3 regions of the Streptomyces sp. NPDC101151 genome follow, and region 1 is predicted to be linked to each of the others. Evidence: riboswitches for the same ligand, from Rfam matches in the RefSeq annotation. Region 1 holds a riboswitch; each other region holds the start of a gene.
What was found. A riboswitch is a leader RNA that binds a small molecule or an ion and turns the genes downstream of it on or off. The one in region 1 is predicted to bind thiamine pyrophosphate.
Positions count from the first base shown of each region.

Region 2: another riboswitch for thiamine pyrophosphate. It lies ahead of thiO (glycine oxidase ThiO); the one in region 1 lies ahead of ACIRU3_RS22255 (thiamine ABC transporter substrate binding subunit).
Region 3: another riboswitch for thiamine pyrophosphate. It lies ahead of thiC (phosphomethylpyrimidine synthase ThiC); the one in region 1 lies ahead of ACIRU3_RS22255 (thiamine ABC transporter substrate binding subunit).

Region 1 is NZ_JBIWPP010000011.1:142,599-148,749, forward strand. Features, by position in the region: gene ACIRU3_RS22240 (SMI1/KNR4 family protein) at 1-93, opposite strand, end outside; gene ACIRU3_RS22245 (deoxyxylulose-5-phosphate synthase) at 90-419, opposite strand; gene rlmN (23S rRNA (adenine(2503)-C(2))-methyltransferase RlmN) at 737-1,843, shown strand; TPP riboswitch at 1,867-1,974, shown strand; gene ACIRU3_RS22255 (thiamine ABC transporter substrate binding subunit) at 2,055-3,137, shown strand; gene ACIRU3_RS22260 (ABC transporter permease) at 3,179-4,780, shown strand; gene ACIRU3_RS22265 (ABC transporter ATP-binding protein) at 4,780-5,802, shown strand; gene ACIRU3_RS22270 (maleylpyruvate isomerase family mycothiol-dependent enzyme) at 5,826-6,151, shown strand, end outside.
Region 2 is NZ_JBIWPP010000006.1:3,593-9,743, reverse strand. Features, by position in the region: gene ACIRU3_RS13280 (Rv2175c family DNA-binding protein) at 1-241, opposite strand, end outside; gene ACIRU3_RS13275 (NAD(P)/FAD-dependent oxidoreductase) at 410-1,642, opposite strand; gene ACIRU3_RS13270 (hypothetical protein) at 1,675-2,025, opposite strand; TPP riboswitch at 2,079-2,190, shown strand; gene thiO (glycine oxidase ThiO) at 2,188-3,348, shown strand; gene thiS (sulfur carrier protein ThiS) at 3,345-3,557, shown strand; gene ACIRU3_RS13255 (thiazole synthase) at 3,561-4,355, shown strand; gene pknB (Stk1 family PASTA domain-containing Ser/Thr kinase) at 4,496-6,151, shown strand, end outside.
Region 3 is NZ_JBIWPP010000005.1:257,148-263,298, forward strand. Features, by position in the region: gene ACIRU3_RS12040 (YibE/F family protein) at 1-867, opposite strand, end outside; TPP riboswitch at 948-1,121, shown strand; gene thiC (phosphomethylpyrimidine synthase ThiC) at 1,114-2,916, shown strand; gene ACIRU3_RS12050 (serine hydrolase domain-containing protein) at 3,660-4,841, opposite strand; gene ACIRU3_RS12055 (hypothetical protein) at 5,028-5,888, opposite strand; gene ACIRU3_RS12060 (metallophosphoesterase) at 6,070-6,151, opposite strand, start outside.

The sequences.
Region 1 (6,151 bases):
GAGCCGTGCCTCCACGTCGGCCCAGTCCCCGTGCGCGTCGATCGGCCGCTCCGGCGGCGGGACGAGCCGGGTCAGGGCCTGCGGACCCGTCATGGCAGGTCGGCCCCGCTCAGCACCGTCTCGGCCGGCTCTCCGGTACGGCGGGCGTACATCAGCCGCTCGCGAATCTCGCGCCGGGTACGGGGGCGGTAGCCGGGGCCGCCGCAACAGCTCTTGTGGAAACCCACGCCCGCGTTCAGCAGGACGGTGAGCGTCCGCCAGGCGGCCCGGTCCCGCTTCCGGGGCGCGGCGAAGGCCGAGCCCGCGTACCTCAGCGCGCCCGCGCAGCGCGGACAGATCCGCTCCCGCCACGGGTCGTAGCACTGCTTGTACGAGACCCGGCAGGACAGGCAGACGTACGAGGTCTTGGCGGGAGGCATGCCGTCAGAGTAGGGAGGCCCGGGAGCCCGGCCAAGCGGGTTTCCGGTACCGGGCAGTCGACGGCCGAGGGCACGCGGGGCGGCTGTGGCTGCTGATGCGGGTGTTCGCGGGGAGGGGCGAGCCGTGCCGTCCCCGGGCCGCTCCCGCACCGCCTCCGGGCGATCCCCGCACCGCCTCCGGGCGGTCCCCGCACCGCCTCCGGGCTGTCCCCCGGCCGTTCGACAGGCTCAGGACGAGCAGTGACCACCGGCCAATGACCTCCGTCCCGGGCCGGGGCCCCGGGCCACCCAATTGGATCTGCGACACTGGTACAGCCATGCCTAAGCCCGGAGAACTCACTTTCGTCGCCCCCCGCGGAGCCAAGAAGCCGCCGCGGCACCTCGCCGACCTCACGCCCGCCCAGCGCAAGGACGCCGTGGCCGAGATCGGCGAGAAGCCGTTTCGTGCCAAGCAGCTCTCGCAGCACTACTTCGCGCGGTACGCGCACGACCCCGAGCAGTGGACCGACATCCCGGCCGGCTCGCGGGACAGACTGCGCGAGGCGCTGCTCCCGGAGCTGATGACCGTCGTACGGCATCTGTCGACGGACCAGGGCACCACCCGCAAGACGCTGTGGCGGCTGTTCGACGGCACGCTCGTGGAGTCGGTGCTGATGCGGTACCCGGACCGGGTCACCATGTGCATCAGTTCGCAGGCCGGGTGCGGGATGAACTGCCCGTTCTGTGCGACCGGGCAGGCGGGGCTCGACCGGAATCTGTCCACCGCCGAGATCGTCCATCAGATCGTCGACGGGATGCGGGCGCTGCGGGACGGCGAGGTCCCCGGTGGGCCGGCGCGGCTGTCCAACATCGTCTTCATGGGGATGGGGGAGCCGCTCGCCAACTACAACCGGGTCGTCGGTGCGATCCGGGCGCTCACCGATCCCGCGCCGGACGGGCTCGGGCTCTCGCAGCGCGGCATCACCGTGTCGACGGTCGGGCTCGTGCCCGCCATCCACCGGTTCTCCGACGAGGGCTTCAAGTGCCGGCTCGCGATCTCCCTGCACGCCCCCGACGACGAGCTGCGCGACACCCTCGTCCCCGTGAACACGCGGTGGAAGGTGCGCGAGGTGCTGGACGCCGGGCTCGAGTACGCGGAGAAGTCCGGGCGCAGGCTCTCCATCGAGTACGCCCTCATTCGCGACATCAACGACCAGGCCTGGCGCGGTGACCGGCTCGGGCGGCTGCTCAAGGGCAAGCCCGTGCACGTCAACCTCATTCCGCTGAACCCTACTCCGGGATCGAAGTGGACCGCCTCGCGGCCCGAGGACGAGAAGGCCTTCGTGGAGGCGATCGCCGCCCACGGTGTGCCGGTCACGGTCCGGGACACCCGGGGGCAGGAGATCGACGGGGCCTGTGGCCAGCTGGCGGCCACCGAGCGGTAGCCTGAGCCCGTACGTACAACTTCATATTCCGACAGGGGAGCGCCACAGCGCTGAGAGTGCGGCAACCGGGCCGCAGACCCTCTGAACCTCGCCCAGGTCATTCTGGGTAGGAAGTTCGGTCATCACTCAAGCTGTTGCGCCCTGCCCGGGTTCCCTCGCGGTGCCCGGGCAGGGCCGCGTCTCTTCCTGGCCAACCCCAGGAGGACATCCAGTGCACAACAAGACCCTCGCGGCCGTGGCGGTCGGGCTCGGCCTCGTCACGCTGCCCGCCCTGACCGGCTGCGGATCGACGGACGCCACGGGGTCCTCGGACTCCAAGACCGTGACCCTCGTCAGCCACGACTCGTGGTCCGTGTCGAAGAACGTGCTCAAGGACTTCGAGAAGCAGTCCGGGTACAAGGTCAAGGTCCTGCCCGGCGGCGACGCCGGGCAGGCCGTCAACAAGGCGATCCTGACCAAGGACAACCCGCAGGGCGACGTCTTCTTCGGTGTCGACAACACCCTGCTGTCCAGGGCCCTCGACAACGGCCTCTTCCAGCCGTACGAGGCGAAGGGCACCGACCTGGTCCTGCCGCAGTACCGGGTCGACCAGGCCAAGCACCGTGTCACGCCCGTCGACACCGGCGACATCTGCGTCAACTACGACAAGGCCTACTTCAGCGAGCACAAGCTGACCCCGCCGCAGACCTTCGCCGACCTCGCCAAGCCCGAGTACAAGAACCTCCTCGTCACCGAGAACGCGGCCACCTCCTCGCCCGGCCTCGGCTTCCTGCTCGGCAGCGCCGCGCAGTACGGCGACGAGGGCTGGCAGGGCTACTGGAAGAAGCTCAAGGCCAACGGCGTCAGGGTCGTCGACGGCTGGGAGCAGGCCTACTACCAGGAGTTCTCCGGCTCGTCCGAGGGCAGGAAGGCGGGCGGCGACCGTCCGCTCGTGGTGTCGTACGCCTCCTCCCCGCCCGCCGAGGTGATCTACGCCAAGAAGCGGCCCGGCACCGCCCCGACCGGGGTGTCGTACGGCACCTGCTTCCGGCAGACCGAGTACGCCGGACTGCTGAGCAACGCGAAGAACACCAAGGGCGGCAAGGCGTTCCTCGACTTCCTGCTCACCAAGGAGTTCCAGGACGACATGCCGCTCAAGATGTTCGTCTACCCGGTGCGGGAAGCCGCCCAGGTGCCGCCGGAGTTCACGAAGTACGGCCCGCAGGCCAAGAACCCCGAGACCCTGGCGCCCGCCAAGATCGCCGCAAACCGTGACCAGTGGGTCAAGTCGTGGACGTCGCTCGTACTGAAGTAGCCAGGGGCCGCATGCGCGGGAACGCGGCGCGGCTGGGACTCATGGCCCTGCCCGTCGCGTTCTTCGCGGTGTTCTTCGCCTGGCCCGTCGCCGCGATCGTCGCGCGCGGGCTGAAGACGGACGGTGTCTGGCAGTTCGGGCGGGTGGCAGAGGTCGTCACACAGCCCGACCTCCGGCATGTGCTGTGGTTCACCACCTGGCAGGCACTCGCCTCCACCGCGCTCACCCTGCTGCTCGCCCTGCCCGCCGCTTATGTCTTTGCCCGCCTGGACTTCCCGGGCAAGCAGCTGGTGCGGGCCGTCGTCACCGTCCCGTTCGTGCTGCCGACCGTCGTCGTCGGAACCGCCTTCCTGGCGCTGGTCGGGCGCGGCGGACTGCTGGACGACCTGTGGGGCGTACGTCTGGACACCACGGTGTGGGCGATCCTGCTGGCGCATGTCTTCTTCAACTTCGCCGTCGTCGTCCGCACGGTGGGCGGGCTGTGGGCCCAGCTCGATCCCCGGCAGGAGCAGGCCGCCCGGATGCTCGGCGCGTCCCCGCTGCGGGCCTGGCGGAAGGTGACGCTCCCCGCTCTCGTACCCGCCGTTGCCGCGGCTTCGCTGATGGTGTTTCTGTTCACCTTCACCTCCTTCGGCGTGGTGCAGATCCTCGGCGGGCCCACGTTCTCCACCCTCGAGGTGGAGATCTACCGGCAGACCTCCGAGGTCTTCGACCTGTCCACGGCCGCCGTCCTCACCCTCGTCCAGTTCGTCGCGGTGGGCGCGATCCTTGCCGTGCACGCCTGGACGGTACGGCGGCGGGAGACCGCGCTGCGTCTGGTGGACGCCTCCGTGACCGCCCGTCGGCCGCGCGGGGCCGGGCAGTGGGCGCTGCTCGCCGGGGTCCTCGTGACCATCGCCCTGCTGCTGGTCCTGCCCCTCGCGGTGCTGGTACAGCGCTCCCTGGACGCGCCCGGCTTCGGCTACTACCGGGCGCTGACCGATTCCGACGGCGGCACCTTCCTCGTGGCGCCCCTGCACGCCGTGTGGACCTCGCTGGAGTACGCCGTCGCCGCCACCGCCATCGCCGTGCTGATCGGGGGCCTTGCCGCCGCCGCGCTGGCCCGACGGGACGCGGGACGGCTGGTGCGCGGCTTCGACGCGCTGCTCATGCTGCCGCTCGGCGTCTCCGCCGTGACGGTCGGCTTCGGTTTCCTCATCGCGCTGGACAAGCCCCCGCTGGATCTCAGGCAGTCCTGGATCCTGGTCCCGCTCGCCCAGGCGCTGGTGGGCGCTCCCTTCGTCGTACGGACCATGCTGCCCGTGCTGCGGGCGGTGGACGGACGGCTGCGGGAGGCGGCCGCCGTGCTCGGGGCCTCGCCCTGGCGGGTGTGGCGGGAGGTCGATCTGCCGCTGGTGCGGCGGGCGCTGCTGATCGCGGCCGGGTTCGCGTTCGCCGTGTCCCTCGGGGAGTTCGGGGCGACGGTGTTCATCGCCCGGCCCGACAACCCGACGCTGCCGGTCGCCGTGGCCCGGCTGCTGAGCCGGCCCGGAGACCTCAACTACGGGCAGGCGATGGCCCTGTCGACGATTCTGATGGCGGTGTGCGCCGCCGCGCTGCTGGTCCTGGAGCGGCTGCGCACCGACCGGACGGGGGAGTTCTGATGCTGCTGAGCCTGGAGGCCGCGACCGTGCGCTTCGGCGGGCGGCCCGTGCTCGACGCGGTCGACCTCGACATCGCCGAGCACGAGGTGGTGTGTGTGCTCGGCCCCAGCGGCAGCGGCAAGTCGACGCTGCTCAGGGCAGTGGCCGGGCTGCAGCCCCTGGACGTGGGACGGGTGCTGCTCGACGGCCGGGACCAGGCCGGCGTGCCGGCGCACCGGCGGGGCGTCGGGCTGATGTTCCAGGACCACCAGCTCTTTCCGCAGCGGGACGTCGGCGGCAACGTGGCCTTCGGGCTGCGGATGCACGGGGTGCCGAAGAGCGGACGGGACGCCGAGACGGAGCAGTTGCTGGAGCTGGTCGGGCTGCCGGGCGCCGCCCGGCGGGCCGTGGCCGGGCTGTCCGGTGGTGAGCAGCAGCGGGTGGCCCTGGCCCGGGCGCTGGCGCCCCGGCCCCGGCTGCTCATGCTGGACGAACCGCTCGGCCAGCTGGACCGCTCCCTGCGGGAACGGCTGGTGGTCGAACTCCGGGAACTCTTCGGCCGGTTGGGTACGACGGTGCTCGCGGTCACCCACGATCAGGGCGAGGCCTTCGCGCTGGCCGACCGGGTGGTGGTGATGCGCGACGGGCGGATCGCCCAGTCCGGCACTCCGCTGGAGGTCTGGCAGCGGCCCGCGGACGAGTTCGTGGCCCGCTTCCTCGGCTTCGACAACGTGGTCCCGGCGACCGTCGCGGACGCGGCGGCGGACACCCCGTGGGGCAAGCTGCCGGTGCCCGACGGCTCACCCCAGGGCAACCGCTCGCTCCTGGTCCGGCCCGCCGGAGTACGACTCGTGGCGGCCGACGAGGGGCTGCCGTGCACGGTGGCCGCCCGCACCTTCAGGGGCACCCATGTGGCCGTCGGCCTCCGGCCCCGCGACGGCGGCCCGCGTCTTGAGGCGGCCTGCGCGCTCCGCGACGCGCCGGACGTGGGGGCCGAGGCAGGGGTCGCGTTCGACGGGGCGGAAATCGTCGTGCTCGGGTGATCGGCGCGCCCTAGGGTGAGGGCATGACTTTGCTCGCACATGACCGTTACTGCGACGAAATCGCCCACCAGGTGGGCCGGTTGAGGGCCGTGGTGACCTCCGGAACGGACCTCGCCGCCACCGTGCCGACCTGCCCGGACTGGTCGCTGGAGGACCTCGTGCGCCACATGGGCGGAGCCCTGCGCTGGGTGGACACCCTGGTGCGCAGCCGGGCGCAGGAGAACATCCCGGAGGAGAGGGTCCCGCTCGCTGCGGGACCCGGGGAGCGGGGCGACGCGGCGGCCCTGGACAAGTGGCTGGCGGAGACCGGCGAGCTGGTCGTCGACGCCCTGCGTGAGGCCGGGCCCGA
Region 2 (6,151 bases), on a different contig from region 1:
TGAAGCCGTCGTCCCTCAGGAGCGTCAGGGTCCCGGACAGGCCCTTGACGACCTTGTCCCCGTCGATGAAGGCGGCGGGGACGTACAGCGCCCGGTTCTCACCTCGGCGTACAGCGACGAGCTGGCCCTCCTTGACCAGCTGCCGCACACGCGTCACCTCGACGTCGAGCATCTCGGCGATGTCGGGGAGGGTGAGCCAGGCGGGGACGAGAGCATCGATCTTTGCGTCAATCTCGGTCACGGAACAAGCCTGCCATCTGCCACTGACAGTCGGAAGCCAGGGCGGTCCACCTGGGAGGACGCGTCCGGGGCCGCTCCGGCGGATCATGCCGGAATCCTGACGTCCGGCACGCACATCCGCTCTGGTGAGGCACCGTGGCCCGGAGCCGGCCCGAGCCGCCGGACACGCCTAACCGGCGGTGGCGTCCTTCAAGGGCCGTGCCGGGTCGGCCAGGGCCTCCGGATCCATACGGCGGCCGGTCTCGATCAGCCGTCGCCCCTGGGCCAGGTCGCGCGGTCTGCCCACGGCCAGCAGAGCGACCAGCCGGTCCTCGCGCAGCCAGCAGACCGACCAGGCCGGGCCCGCCGGGTCGCCGCGCCACACCAGGCGGTCGGCAGCGGGGTGGTGGCCGGCGTACTGGACGAACCGGCCGAACTGCTCGGACCAGAAGTACGGCACCGGGTCGTAGATCACGGGGATCTCGCCCAGGATGTTCGCGGCGACCGTGCGCGGACCCTGCAGGGCGTTGTCCCAGTGGTGGACCAGCAGCCGCACTCCGTACCGGCCCGAGGGGAAGGAGGCGCAGTCGCCGACCGCGTACACATCCGGGGCGGACGTGCGCAGGTGGGCGTCGGCCACCACCTCGCCGTGCGCGCCCAGCTCGATGCCGGAGCCGGCCAGCCAGGCGGTGGCGGGGCGCGCACCGATACCGACCACGACGGCGCCCGCGGGCAGCCGCGCGCCGTCGGCGAGCATCACCGCGCCGGGCTCGACGCGCTCCACGCGCGCGTGGGTGCGCAGCTCGGCACCGCTGTCGGCGTACCAGGCGGTCATGGGCGCGGCGACCTCGGCGGGCAGGGCGCCGGCCAGCGGCCGGTCCGCGGCCTCGACCACGGTCACGGCACAGCCGGCCTCGCGGGCGGCCGTGGCGAACTCGGCACCGATCCAGCCGGCGCCGACGACCACGATGTCGTGCTGCCGGGCGAGCACGGGCCGCAGCCGTTCGGCGTCGTCCAGGGTGCGCAGCAGGTGCACGCCGGGCACGCCCTCGGTGCCGGGCAGCCGGATCGGTTCGGCGCCGGTGGCGAGGACCAGCACGTCGTACGGGACGGGCCCGGCCTCGGTGTCCAGCTCATGGTCGCCGGGGCGCACGCCCAGCACCTCGCAGCCGAGCCGCAGTTCGATGCCGAGCGCGTCGAAGTCGACGTCGAAGGCGGAGCCCTCGGCCTTGCCGAGCAGCACGGCCTTGGACAGCGGCGGCCGGTCGTACGGCTGGTGGGGCTCGGCGCCGATCAGCGCGACCGTGCCCGTGAAGCCCTGTTCCCGCAGGGCGACCGCGGTCTGCACCCCGGCCATGCCCGCGCCGACGACGACCACGCGCCGCCCCTGTGACGTGCCCTGCTGCGCTGTCTGCTCGCTCACCCGATCACCATAGACAACTGACAAATCGTCAGTCAGCGGGCGTGCTCAGTGACCTGTTCCACAACGCTGGTCCCGGAGCCCGGTCGCGACTCCCACTCCCAGGTCTCTTCGAGCCGCACCCGCCCGTCCGGCAGGTCCACGACCGTCGACGCGCAGTGCCCCGAGGAGGTGGTCCCGTCGTGCCCCAGCTGCACGTACCGGAAGTCCAGCCGGTCGCCCTCCCGGGTGCCGACCAGACGGCCGCGCACGACGTCGCCGCCCGCGTACTCGGCCCAGATCTCGCCGTCCTGCTCGTGGTACGCGAAGCGGGTGCGGGTACCCACCTGACCTGGGGCCTGGTCCGCGACGGGGGCCAGGATCAGTCCGTCGAGCGAGCGGGCCATGGGCAGGGGCTCCCTTACGGGTGACGAGCGCTGCGGGCTAGGGTGGCCACCGTACAAGCACTCGCGGGAGCCCGGACGCACCGGGCTGAGAGGGAGGCTGGCGGCCTCCGACCGTACGAACCTGATCCGGGTCATGCCGGCGAAGGGAGGGGCTGGACGCCCATGTCGTCACGTACGTCCGACGTCCTCGTCATCGGGGGCGGAATCATAGGCCTGGTCACGGCCTGGCGGGCCGCGCAGCGCGGGCTCGCCACGACCGTGGTGGACCCCGAGCCCGGCGGCGGGGCCGCGCGGGTCGCGGCGGGGATGCTGGCCGCCGTCACGGAACTGCACTACGGCGAGGAGACACTGCTCGCCCTGAACCTGGAGTCCGCCCGCCGCTACCCGGACTTCGCCGCCGAACTGACCGGGCTGACCGGCCACGACCTCGGCTACCGCCGCTGCGGCACGCTCGCGGTCGCCCTCGATGCCGACGACCGTGCCCACCTGCGCGAACTGCATGCGCTTCAGCAGCGTTCGGGCCTGGAGTCGGAGTGGCTGTCCGGGCGGGAGTGCCGGCGCCTGGAGCCGATGCTCGCGCCCGGGGTGCGCGGCGGGCTGCGGGTCGACGGGGACCACCAGATCGACCCGAGGCGGCTGGCGTCGGCCCTGGTGGCCGCGTGCGAGCGGTCCGGGGTGGTGTTCCACCGGTCGTGGGCCGAACGGCTCGACGTCGTGCGGGACCGGGCCGCCGGGGTCACCACGGCGGACGGCACCGTGCTTGGCGCGGGACAGGTCGTGCTCGCGGGCGGCAGCCTGAGCGGGCGTCTCACCGGCGTCCCGGACGACGTGCTGCCGCCCGTGCGGCCGGTGAAGGGGCAGGTGCTGCGGCTGACCGTGCCGCGCCGGTACTCGCCCTTCCTGAGCCGCACCGTGCGGGCCGTGGTGCGCGGCAGCCATGTCTATCTGGTGCCCCGGGAGAACGGCGAGTTGGTCGTCGGCGCGACCAGCGAGGAGCTGGGCTGGGACACGACGGTGACCGCGGGGGGCGTGTACGAGCTGCTGCGCGACGCCCATGAGCTGGTGCCGGGGCTCACCGAGCTGCCGCTCACCGAGACCCGGGCCGGACTGCGCCCCGGCTCCCCCGACAACGCCCCGCTGCTCGGCCCGTCCGGGCTCGACGGACTGCTGCTGGCCACCGGGCACTACCGCAACGGGGTGCTTCTCACACCGGTCACCGGGGATGTGATGGCAGAGGTGCTGGTCGCCGGTGAGCTGCCGGAGTACGCCCGTCCGTTCTCGCCGAAGCGCTTCGGCGACGTCCTCATGGAGCAGTCCGCATGACCATCGCCGTCACCGTCTCCGTGAACGGGGAGCGCCACCAGGTCGCCCCGGGCACCGCTCTGGACGCCCTCGTGAAGACCCTCACCGCGGCACCCTCCGGGGTGGCCGCCGCCGTCAACGAAACCGTCGTCCCGCGCGCGCAGTGGGCGACCACGGCCCTCGCCGAGGGCGACCGCGTCGAAGTCCTCACCGCCGTCCAAGGAGGCTGACCCATGGCCGACGATCCCTTCGTCCTCGGCGGTGTGCCCCTCGGCTCCCGGCTGATCATGGGTACCGGCGGCGCGCCGAGCCTGGACGTGCTGGAGCGGGCGCTGACCGCCTCCGGCACCGAGCTGACCACCGTGGCGATGCGGCGGGTCAATCCCGAGGTCCACGGCTCGGTGCTGTCGGTGCTGGAGAAGCTGGGCATCCGGGTGCTGCCGAACACGGCGGGCTGTTTCACCGCCGGGGAGGCGGTGCTGACCGCCCGGCTGGCCCGGGAGGCGCTCGGCACCGATCTGATCAAGCTGGAGGTCATCGCCGACGAGCGGACGCTGCTGCCGGATCCGGTGGAGCTGCTGGATGCGGCGGAGACGCTGGTCGACGACGGCTTCACGGTGCTGCCGTACACCAACGACGATCCGGTGCTCGCGCGGAAACTGGAGGACGTGGGCTGTGCGGCGGTGATGCCGCTGGGCTCGCCGATCGGCTCCGGGCTCGGGATCCGCAACCCGCACAACTTCCAGCTGATCGTGGAGCACGCGCGCGTGCCGGTGATCCTGGACGCGGGGGCCGGTACGGCGTCGGACGTGGCGCTGGCGATGGAGCTGGGGTGTGCCGGTGTGATGCTCGCCTCGGCCGTCACGCGGGCGCAGGAGCCCGAGACGATGGCCGCCGCCATGAAGCACGCGGTGGAGGCGGGGCGGCTGGCGCGGCTGGCCGGACGGATCCCGCGCAGGCACTTCGCGGAGGCCTCCTCCCCCGCGGAGGGGCTCGCGCACCTGGATCCCGAGCGCCCTGCCTTCTAGGCCTGCCTTCTAGGCCTGCCTTCTAGGCCTGCCTTCTGGCCCTCCCGTCCGGTCGCACAAGAGTCACAGCTCTGCTGCATTCCGTCCCCTGAACGGCCGAGCGGGCGGGAGTGTCGTTCGTCCCTCGTACACTCGCCTGCGTGGATACGACCCTTCAGGACCCCCTTGTCGGGCAGGTGCTCGACGGCCGGTATCGCGTCGAGGCGCGGATCGCGGTCGGCGGGATGGCCACGGTCTACCGGGCCCTGGACACCCGCCTGGACCGCGTTCTCGCGCTCAAGGTGATGCACCCGACCCTGGCGGCCGACGGGTCGTTCGTCGAGCGGTTCATCCGGGAGGCCAAATCGGTCGCCCGGCTGGCCCACCCCAACGTGGTGCAGGTCTTCGACCAGGGCGCCGACGGGTCGTACGTGTACCTGGCGATGGAGTACATCGCCGGGTGCACCCTGCGGGACGTGCTGCGCGAGCGGGGCGCGCTGCAGCCGCGGGCCGCGCTGGACATTCTGGAGCCCGTCCTGGCCGCGCTGGGCGCCGCGCACCGGGCCGGGTTCGTGCACCGCGACATGAAGCCCGAGAACGTGCTGATAGGGGACGACGGGCGGGTCAAGGTCGCCGACTTCGGGCTCGTGCGGTCGGTGGACACCGTGACCAGCACGACGGGTGCCGTGCTCGGGACCGTGTCGTATCTCGCGCCCGAGCAGATCGAGCAGGGCACCGCCGACCCCCGCGTCGACGTGTACGCGTGCGGCGTCGTCCTCTACGAGATGCTGACGGGCGGCAAGCCGCACTCCGGGGAGTCCCCCGCGCAGGTGCTCTACAAGCACATCCACGAGGACGTGCCCCCGCCCTCGGCGCTCGTGCCGGGGCTGCCCCACGAGCTGGACCAGCTGGTCGCCTCGGCCGCCGCGCGCACCCCGGGCCACCGCCCGCAGGACGCGGCGGCGCTGCTCGGCCAGGTGCTGCAGGCGCGGTCCGGGCTCAGGGCGGAGCAGTTGGACGCCCTGCCGCCGCAGGCGCTGTCCGCGGAGCACGACATCGCCGAGGACCGTACGAGCGTCATACCCCGCTCGCTGACCGTGCCACGGCCCCTGCCCGTCAACGAGGAGGACGAGGCCGCGGTCGTCCAGCACACCAGCCGGCTGGAGAGCCCGCCCGCCCCGCCCCGGCGGCGGCCCGCGCGGCCCCGGCGCGGGCTGATCACCCTGATCGCCGCGGTCCTGGTGGTCTTCGGTGTCGGTGCCGGCGTCTGGTACATCAACTCCGGGCAGTTCACCAAGGTCCCGCCGCTGCTGACGAAGACCGAGGCGCAGGCGCGGGCTCGGCTGAACACGGCCGGGCTCGACGTCAAGCGGGTCAAGCTCGAGTTCAACGACACGGTGAAGCGCGGCCGGGTCATCAGCACCGACCCGGCGGCCGGGGCCCGGATCCGCAGCAACGACTCCGTGACCCTCGTCATCTCCCGCGGTCCCGAGATCGTGAAGGTGCCCGATCTGCAGGGCGTCCCGCTGGGCAAGGCGCAGGCACAGCTGAAGGCCGCCGGGCTGGAGCCGGGCATGGTCAGTCGCGCGTTCAACGACAGCGTCGACAAGGGCCAGGTGATCAGCACAGACCCGGAGGCGGGCATCAAACGGCACGCGGGCTCGGCGATCGCGCTGCTGGTCAGCAAGGGCAGCCCGATCGACGTACCGGACGTCACCGGCGATGACCTGGACGACGCCAAGCAGGAACTGGAGGACGCCGGCCTGAAGGTGGCCGTCTCCGCGGAGCAGGTCAACTCCGAGTACGACAAGGGCAAG
Region 3 (6,151 bases), on a different contig from region 1:
CAGGATGAAGAGCGTCAGCACCAGGAAGCTCACGGCCAGCGCGACCAGCGCCATGACACCGCGCATCCGGCCCACCACCACGACGGCGAGCGCGAAGATCCCCGCGAGCAGTGCCATCGGGAACTTACGGTTCACATCGGTGACGGAGTACTGCAGCTCCTTCGGCGCCGAGGGCTCGTAGGCGACCACGACCTTCTCGCCCTGCCGCAACTGCCGCGACTGGTCCGGCTGCACGATCTCGGTGAACGTACGGCCCTCGTCCTTGCCGGTGTCGACCCGGACCGTCGCCTTCTTGCAGGTGCCCTTTGCCTCCTGCTGTGCCGAGTTGCCCTCCGCGGTGGAGGTGTCGCCGGTCGGGGCGTCCCCGGAGGCATTCACCGACTTGCAGCTCACCTCGACGACCTTGGCGACCGTCGCCTGCTGCGTCTGCCGGTCGAAGCCGACGCCGGTCCGCTCGTGGGACGGTGCTCCACCCGGCCAGAGCAGCACCAGGCCGACCACGACCGCCGCGGTGAACGGGATCAGGATCGCCGCGATGACCTTGCGCAGATGCTTCGAGACGGGCGCGGCAGGGCCATGGCTGTGGCTGTGACCGTGCGAGTGGCCATGCCCGCTGCCCGGACCCGGGCCGTGCCGGTGCCCGTTGCCGCCGTCGCCACGCGAGGCGTGGGCATGCCCGTCCCCGTGAGAATGCCCGGGAGCATGGCCGGTGCGCACCGGCCCGTGGTCGTGGTCGGCACCGCTGCTGCCGCGGGGGGCCTGACCGGGGCCGTCACCGTCTCCGTGGCCGTCATGGCCGTGTCCGCCGCCCTGTCCGGAGCCGCCTCCGCGCGGCGGCTCGGGTGGCGGGTACGGGTACTGCTCCATCGTGGTCACCGCCCGATCATCGCAAGAACGATAGGGGCCCTCTGTTCACCGCGCCCGAATTGACGCTAGCGTGGAGGCACCTTTGCACACGCGGGAGCTCGGAGCACCGGGCTGAGAGGGCGCTGACCTCCGTATTTGCGATGTTTCACGTGGAACGTGGTTTCACGGGAAACATCGACAGACGGAAACCGCTGCGTCGACCGCCGAACCTGTTACCGGGTAATGCCGGCGTAGGGAGTAGGTCTCATGACCAACAAGGACGCACGCACGCCTGCCTCCGTCCAGGACGACAAGTCCCAGGAGGCCGGGAAGTCCATCGGCTGGCACAAGGCGTACGTCGAGGGCACTCGCCCCGACCTGCACGTGCCCGTCCGCCAGGTGCACCTCACCAACGGGCAGTCGGTCACGCTGTACGACACATCGGGCCCGTACACCGATCCACACGTCGACACCGACGTCCGCAGGGGCCTGTCGCCGCTGCGCGAGAACTGGATCATCTCCCGCGGCGACACCGAGGAGTACGCGGGCCGTCCCGTCCGCCCCGAGGACGACGGGATCAAGCACACCTCGCCGCGCGGTGGGCTGCGCAACCTGGACGCGGTCTTCCCCGGGCGCCCGCGTCAGCCGCGCCGGGGCCGTGACGGCCAGGCGGTCACGCAGCTCGCCTACGCGCGCCGCGGCGAGATCACGCCCGAGATGGAGTACGTGGCCATCCGGGAGAACGTGTCTCCCGAGGTGGTCCGCGAGGAGATCGCCGCGGGGCGCGCGGTGCTGCCGGCCAACGTCAACCACCCGGAGATCGAGCCGATGATCATCGGCAAGCGGTTCCTGGTGAAGGTCAACGCCAACATCGGCAACTCCGCGGTGACGTCCTCCATCGAGGAGGAGGTCGAGAAGATGACCTGGGCGACCCGCTGGGGCGCCGACACGGTCATGGACCTCTCCACCGGCCGCAACATCCACACCACCCGCGAGTGGGTGCTGCGCAACTCCCCCGTCCCCATCGGCACGGTGCCGCTCTACCAGGCGCTGGAGAAGGTCGACGGCAAGGCCGAGGAACTGACCTGGGAGATCTACAAGGACACTGTCATCGAGCAGGCCGAGCAGGGCGTGGACTACATGACCGTCCACGCGGGCGTGCGCCTGCCGTATGTGCCGCTCACCGCCAACCGCAAGACTGGCATCGTCTCGCGCGGCGGCTCGATCATGGCCGCGTGGTGCCTGGCGCACCACAAGGAATCGTTCCTGTACGAGAACTTCGAGGAGCTGTGCGAGATCCTCGCCGCCTACGACGTCACGTACTCGCTGGGCGACGGCCTCAGGCCGGGCTCGATCGCGGACGCCAACGACGAGGCGCAGTTCGCCGAGTTGCGCACGCTCGGGGAACTCAACACGATCGCCAAGCGTTTCAACGTACAGACCATGATCGAGGGCCCGGGGCACGTCCCGATGCACAAGATCAAGGAGAACATCGACCTTCAGCAGGAGATCTGCGATGAAGCTCCGTTCTATACGCTCGGCCCGCTGACGACGGACATCGCGCCGGCGTACGACCACATCACCTCCGGCATCGGTGCCGCGATGATCGCCTGGTGGGGTACGGCGATGCTCTGCTACGTCACGCCCAAGGAGCACTTGGGCCTCCCCAACCGTGACGACGTCAAGACCGGTGTCATCACCTACAAGATCGCCGCCCACGCGGCCGACCTCGCCAAGGGGCACCCGGGCGCGCAGGAGTGGGACGACGCGCTGTCCGACGCCCGCTTCGAGTTCCGGTGGGAGGACCAGTTCAACCTCGCCCTGGACCCGGACACCGCACGGGAGTTCCACGACGAGACGCTGCCGGCCGAGCCCGCCAAGACGGCCCACTTCTGCTCCATGTGCGGGCCGAAGTTCTGCAGCATGAAGATTAGTCAAAGCATCACAGAGCGGTTCGGTGGTGCGGCGGCTGACGGGGCGTCGCCGGAGGAGGTCGCTGAGGGGATGCTCCAGAAGTCGAAGGAGTTTGCTGAGGCGGGGAGCCGGGTGTACCTGCCGATCGCGGACTGAGGCACACCTGTTGACGGTCCGTGCGGCCGGTCGGGGGAGATCCGACCCGGGCGCACGGACCGCCCCATCTTCCTGAAGCGAAGGGGCATGTACTGCTGGAGTCGACACTTTGCTAGATATGCAGTCTGCGTGGCCTTCCCCGATCCTGTTCGCCAGAGTTGGCTAGTTCTCAGTGGACCGGATGGGCCTCTGACGAGGGAAAACGAACCATATCGAATCCCTCTCCAAGAGATGGAGAGGCTCTTCTTGTCGACGCCTTCAGCCCAATGCAGCTTCGCCGAACTGGTTGTGGGGCCCTTGACTTTCCGGCCACTTCACCGCTGGCTTTGTTCACGAGTTGCTCGTGGGCAGGGCCACCGCGCCGTACCTGAGAGTCTGGGCCCCACTCGGCGGGGGCCCGGACGAGGTAGGTGACACTCAGAATGGAAGCTCGGGCTTGGTGGCGCCACGCTTGATCGTCATCACCTGCTCGTGGAAGTCACGCGAAGCAGCTTCGCGGGGGTATCGGGACCTGAGTTCCTTATCCAGCTCGTCAGCGACTAAAAAGCAGCGACGGGAGCGACTTCCGGTCCGCCTCCAGGGCCTTGGTCCCCATGCCGATGGCTTCTTCGATCTCACCCATGCGAGCGGCGGCGACTCCGAGTGTGAGGCGGGCTTCTGCGGCGCGCATGGGTGAGATCTCGGTGCCGTCGGGGCCGGTGCTGATGCGGATGCGCCGGCACTGGCCGGTGGACAGCGCGGGGTCAGGCGGTCAGGACGGTGACGACCCGGTTGGTCATGTCCTCGGCCGTGTTCAGCGGGGTCGGGGTGTAGGACAGGAGGAACCGGGTGGTCAGGTCGCGCGTGGCGAACATACGGGTGCGGTAGCCGTAGTTCTCGCCGGTCTTGCCCCAGAAGGTCACGCCGTTCACGGTGGCTGTCTGCAGGCCCATGCTGTAGCGGGCCGGGCTGCCGTCCAGCATGCGCACCGTGGCCGGTGGCAGGGTGAACAGCTTGTCCATCGCCTTCGGTGACAGCAAGGCTCCCGAGAACAGGGCTTGTTGGAAGCGGAAGAGATCGGCCGAGGTGGAAACCAGTTCGCCTTCGCCCCAGGAACTGGACGGGTTGTAGACCGTGGCATCACGCAGGGAGCCGTCGGTCAGGCGCAGATAGCCGTGGACGTGCGGGCCGTGCAGGCGCGGATCGTCACCCGGGAACAGGGTGCGGGTCAGGCCCAGCGGGCGCAGGATCCGGTCCGCGATTGCGTCGCCGTACCGTCGGCCGGTCATCTTCTCGAGGAGCAGGGCGAGCAGGACGTAGTTGATGCCCCGGTACTCCTGGCAGGTGCCCGGAGCGAATTTGAGGGGACTGCCGGTCACCGTCCGGACCCATTGCTGCGGGGTCCACCGGTCGAAGCGGTGTTGCAGGACGGCTTCCGGGGTGCCGAGGTCCGGCAGGCCCTGGTGGTCGGGCAGGCCGCTGGTGTGGTTCAGCAGCTGGGTCGCGGTGATGCGGCCGAAAGTGGGAGGAAGGCGGAGTCCTGGGAGGTAGCGGCCGATGGGGGCGTCGAGGTCGATGCGGTCCTGGGCCCAGAGTCGTAGAACGAGGGTGGCCACGAGCGACTTGGTGATGCTGCCCGCGCGGAAACCGTCGTCCGGGCGGACGTCTCGTCCACTGGTGAGGTCCGCCGCGCCCGCGGTGCCGTACCAGTGGGTGCTCCGGCACTCGACCAGTAGCTGGGCGGAGGTGGCGGGCGGATGGGAGAGGTCGCCGATCGCGGCCCGCAGCGCTGCGGTGTCCACCGGCGGCCGGAGGGCGGCGCGGTGAGGGCCGGCGGTCCGGGCCGTCGTCCGGGCCGCCGCTCGGGCGGTGGCGTTCGAGGATCCGAGCGTCAGTGTGGTGACGGCGCAGGCCCTCATGAGGGAGCGTCGGGAGAGGGAGTCCATGGGGGTCGATGCTGTCGGCGCCGAAGCGCGAAGACATCCGGGATGTCCCCCGATGAGACCCGGGCGGAGCCCCGAGGGGACACCCGCGGTGCGCGCTATGCGGCAGGTCCGCTTCCAGGACGCCTGTGGTCCTGGTGCGGGCGGGCCGGATGTCCGGCCGCGCCCCTGGCGGGGGCGCAAGCCGGGCTATTCCGGCTGGTGGTCCGGGCCGCCGAAGTCGGGGCTCGTGTAGTCCGGGCTGGTGAAGCTCGGGCGGCCGGAGGCAGAGCCGTCGTCGGGGCTGCTGAAGCCGGGCCGGTCGTAGCCGAGGCGCGGCATGCGGCTGGTCGGGGCCGACGGGGCCGTGCGGCGCAGGGCCGCCGTGCCGGGCTGGGCGAGCGCGTCCCGCAGGAACGGCAGGACGCCGCGCTCCAGCAGGGCCTCCCGCCAGGCCGCTCTGGCCCTGGCCACTTCCTCGCTCGCCGCTTCGTGGGCTTCGGCTTCCGCCGAGGCGCTGTTGCGCAGGGCCGTGAGCAGCAGCCCGACCGCGGCGACGAGGATAGCGGCCGCGGTCACGGCACCGAACACCCAGCCCGCGGTGAGCATGGTCTGGGCGAAGGCCTGGCCCGGGGCCAGCATTCTCAGGATGTAGCCGACGAGCAGGAAGATCGCCGCGGCGGTCCCGGCGAGGACGGGGGCCAGCACCGCGATCACGGCGATGGCACCCGCGCCGGTGGTCTCGGCGGCCTCGCCGAGGGTGGTGGCGAGCCCCATCGCGCCCGAAGCCGGCTCGGAACCGGAATCGCGGGCGGCCGAGGGGGTGGACGGCGCCGGGTGGCGCAGTTCCTCGCGGACCTTCACGTAGTGCTGGTACTCCGTCGTCGCGGCCGCCGTGATGAGTGCGGTGGCGTTGAGCGCCATGGTGCGCAGCTGTTCGGGGTTGAGCCGCTGTCCGACAGCGGCCAGTTCGGGTCGTTGTGGTGCGGAGCGCAGCGCCTCATCGAGGACCCGCGCGAATTCCTGGCGGTCCTCGTTCAGCAGGTGCTGCGGAACGCTGTTCATGTGCATCCCCCGATGCTCCGTAGGGCTTGGGGCTCGCACGCCGGCGAGCCGTCGGGCAGAAACGGAGGGGAGCCTGCTACGGATAAGCCGATGGTAGAGCCGTGACGGCACACGGTGACAGGGGGTTGCCGGAATTTACGTGCCGACCTGCGCGCATGCATTCGGGGTGCGTCTGCCCCGTAAACGCTCAGCCATCCAGGGGAAGTTGCTGGACCAGCAGCTTTCCGGCCATGGTCACGCCGCCGTCCATGGCGATGGCGAGTCCCCCG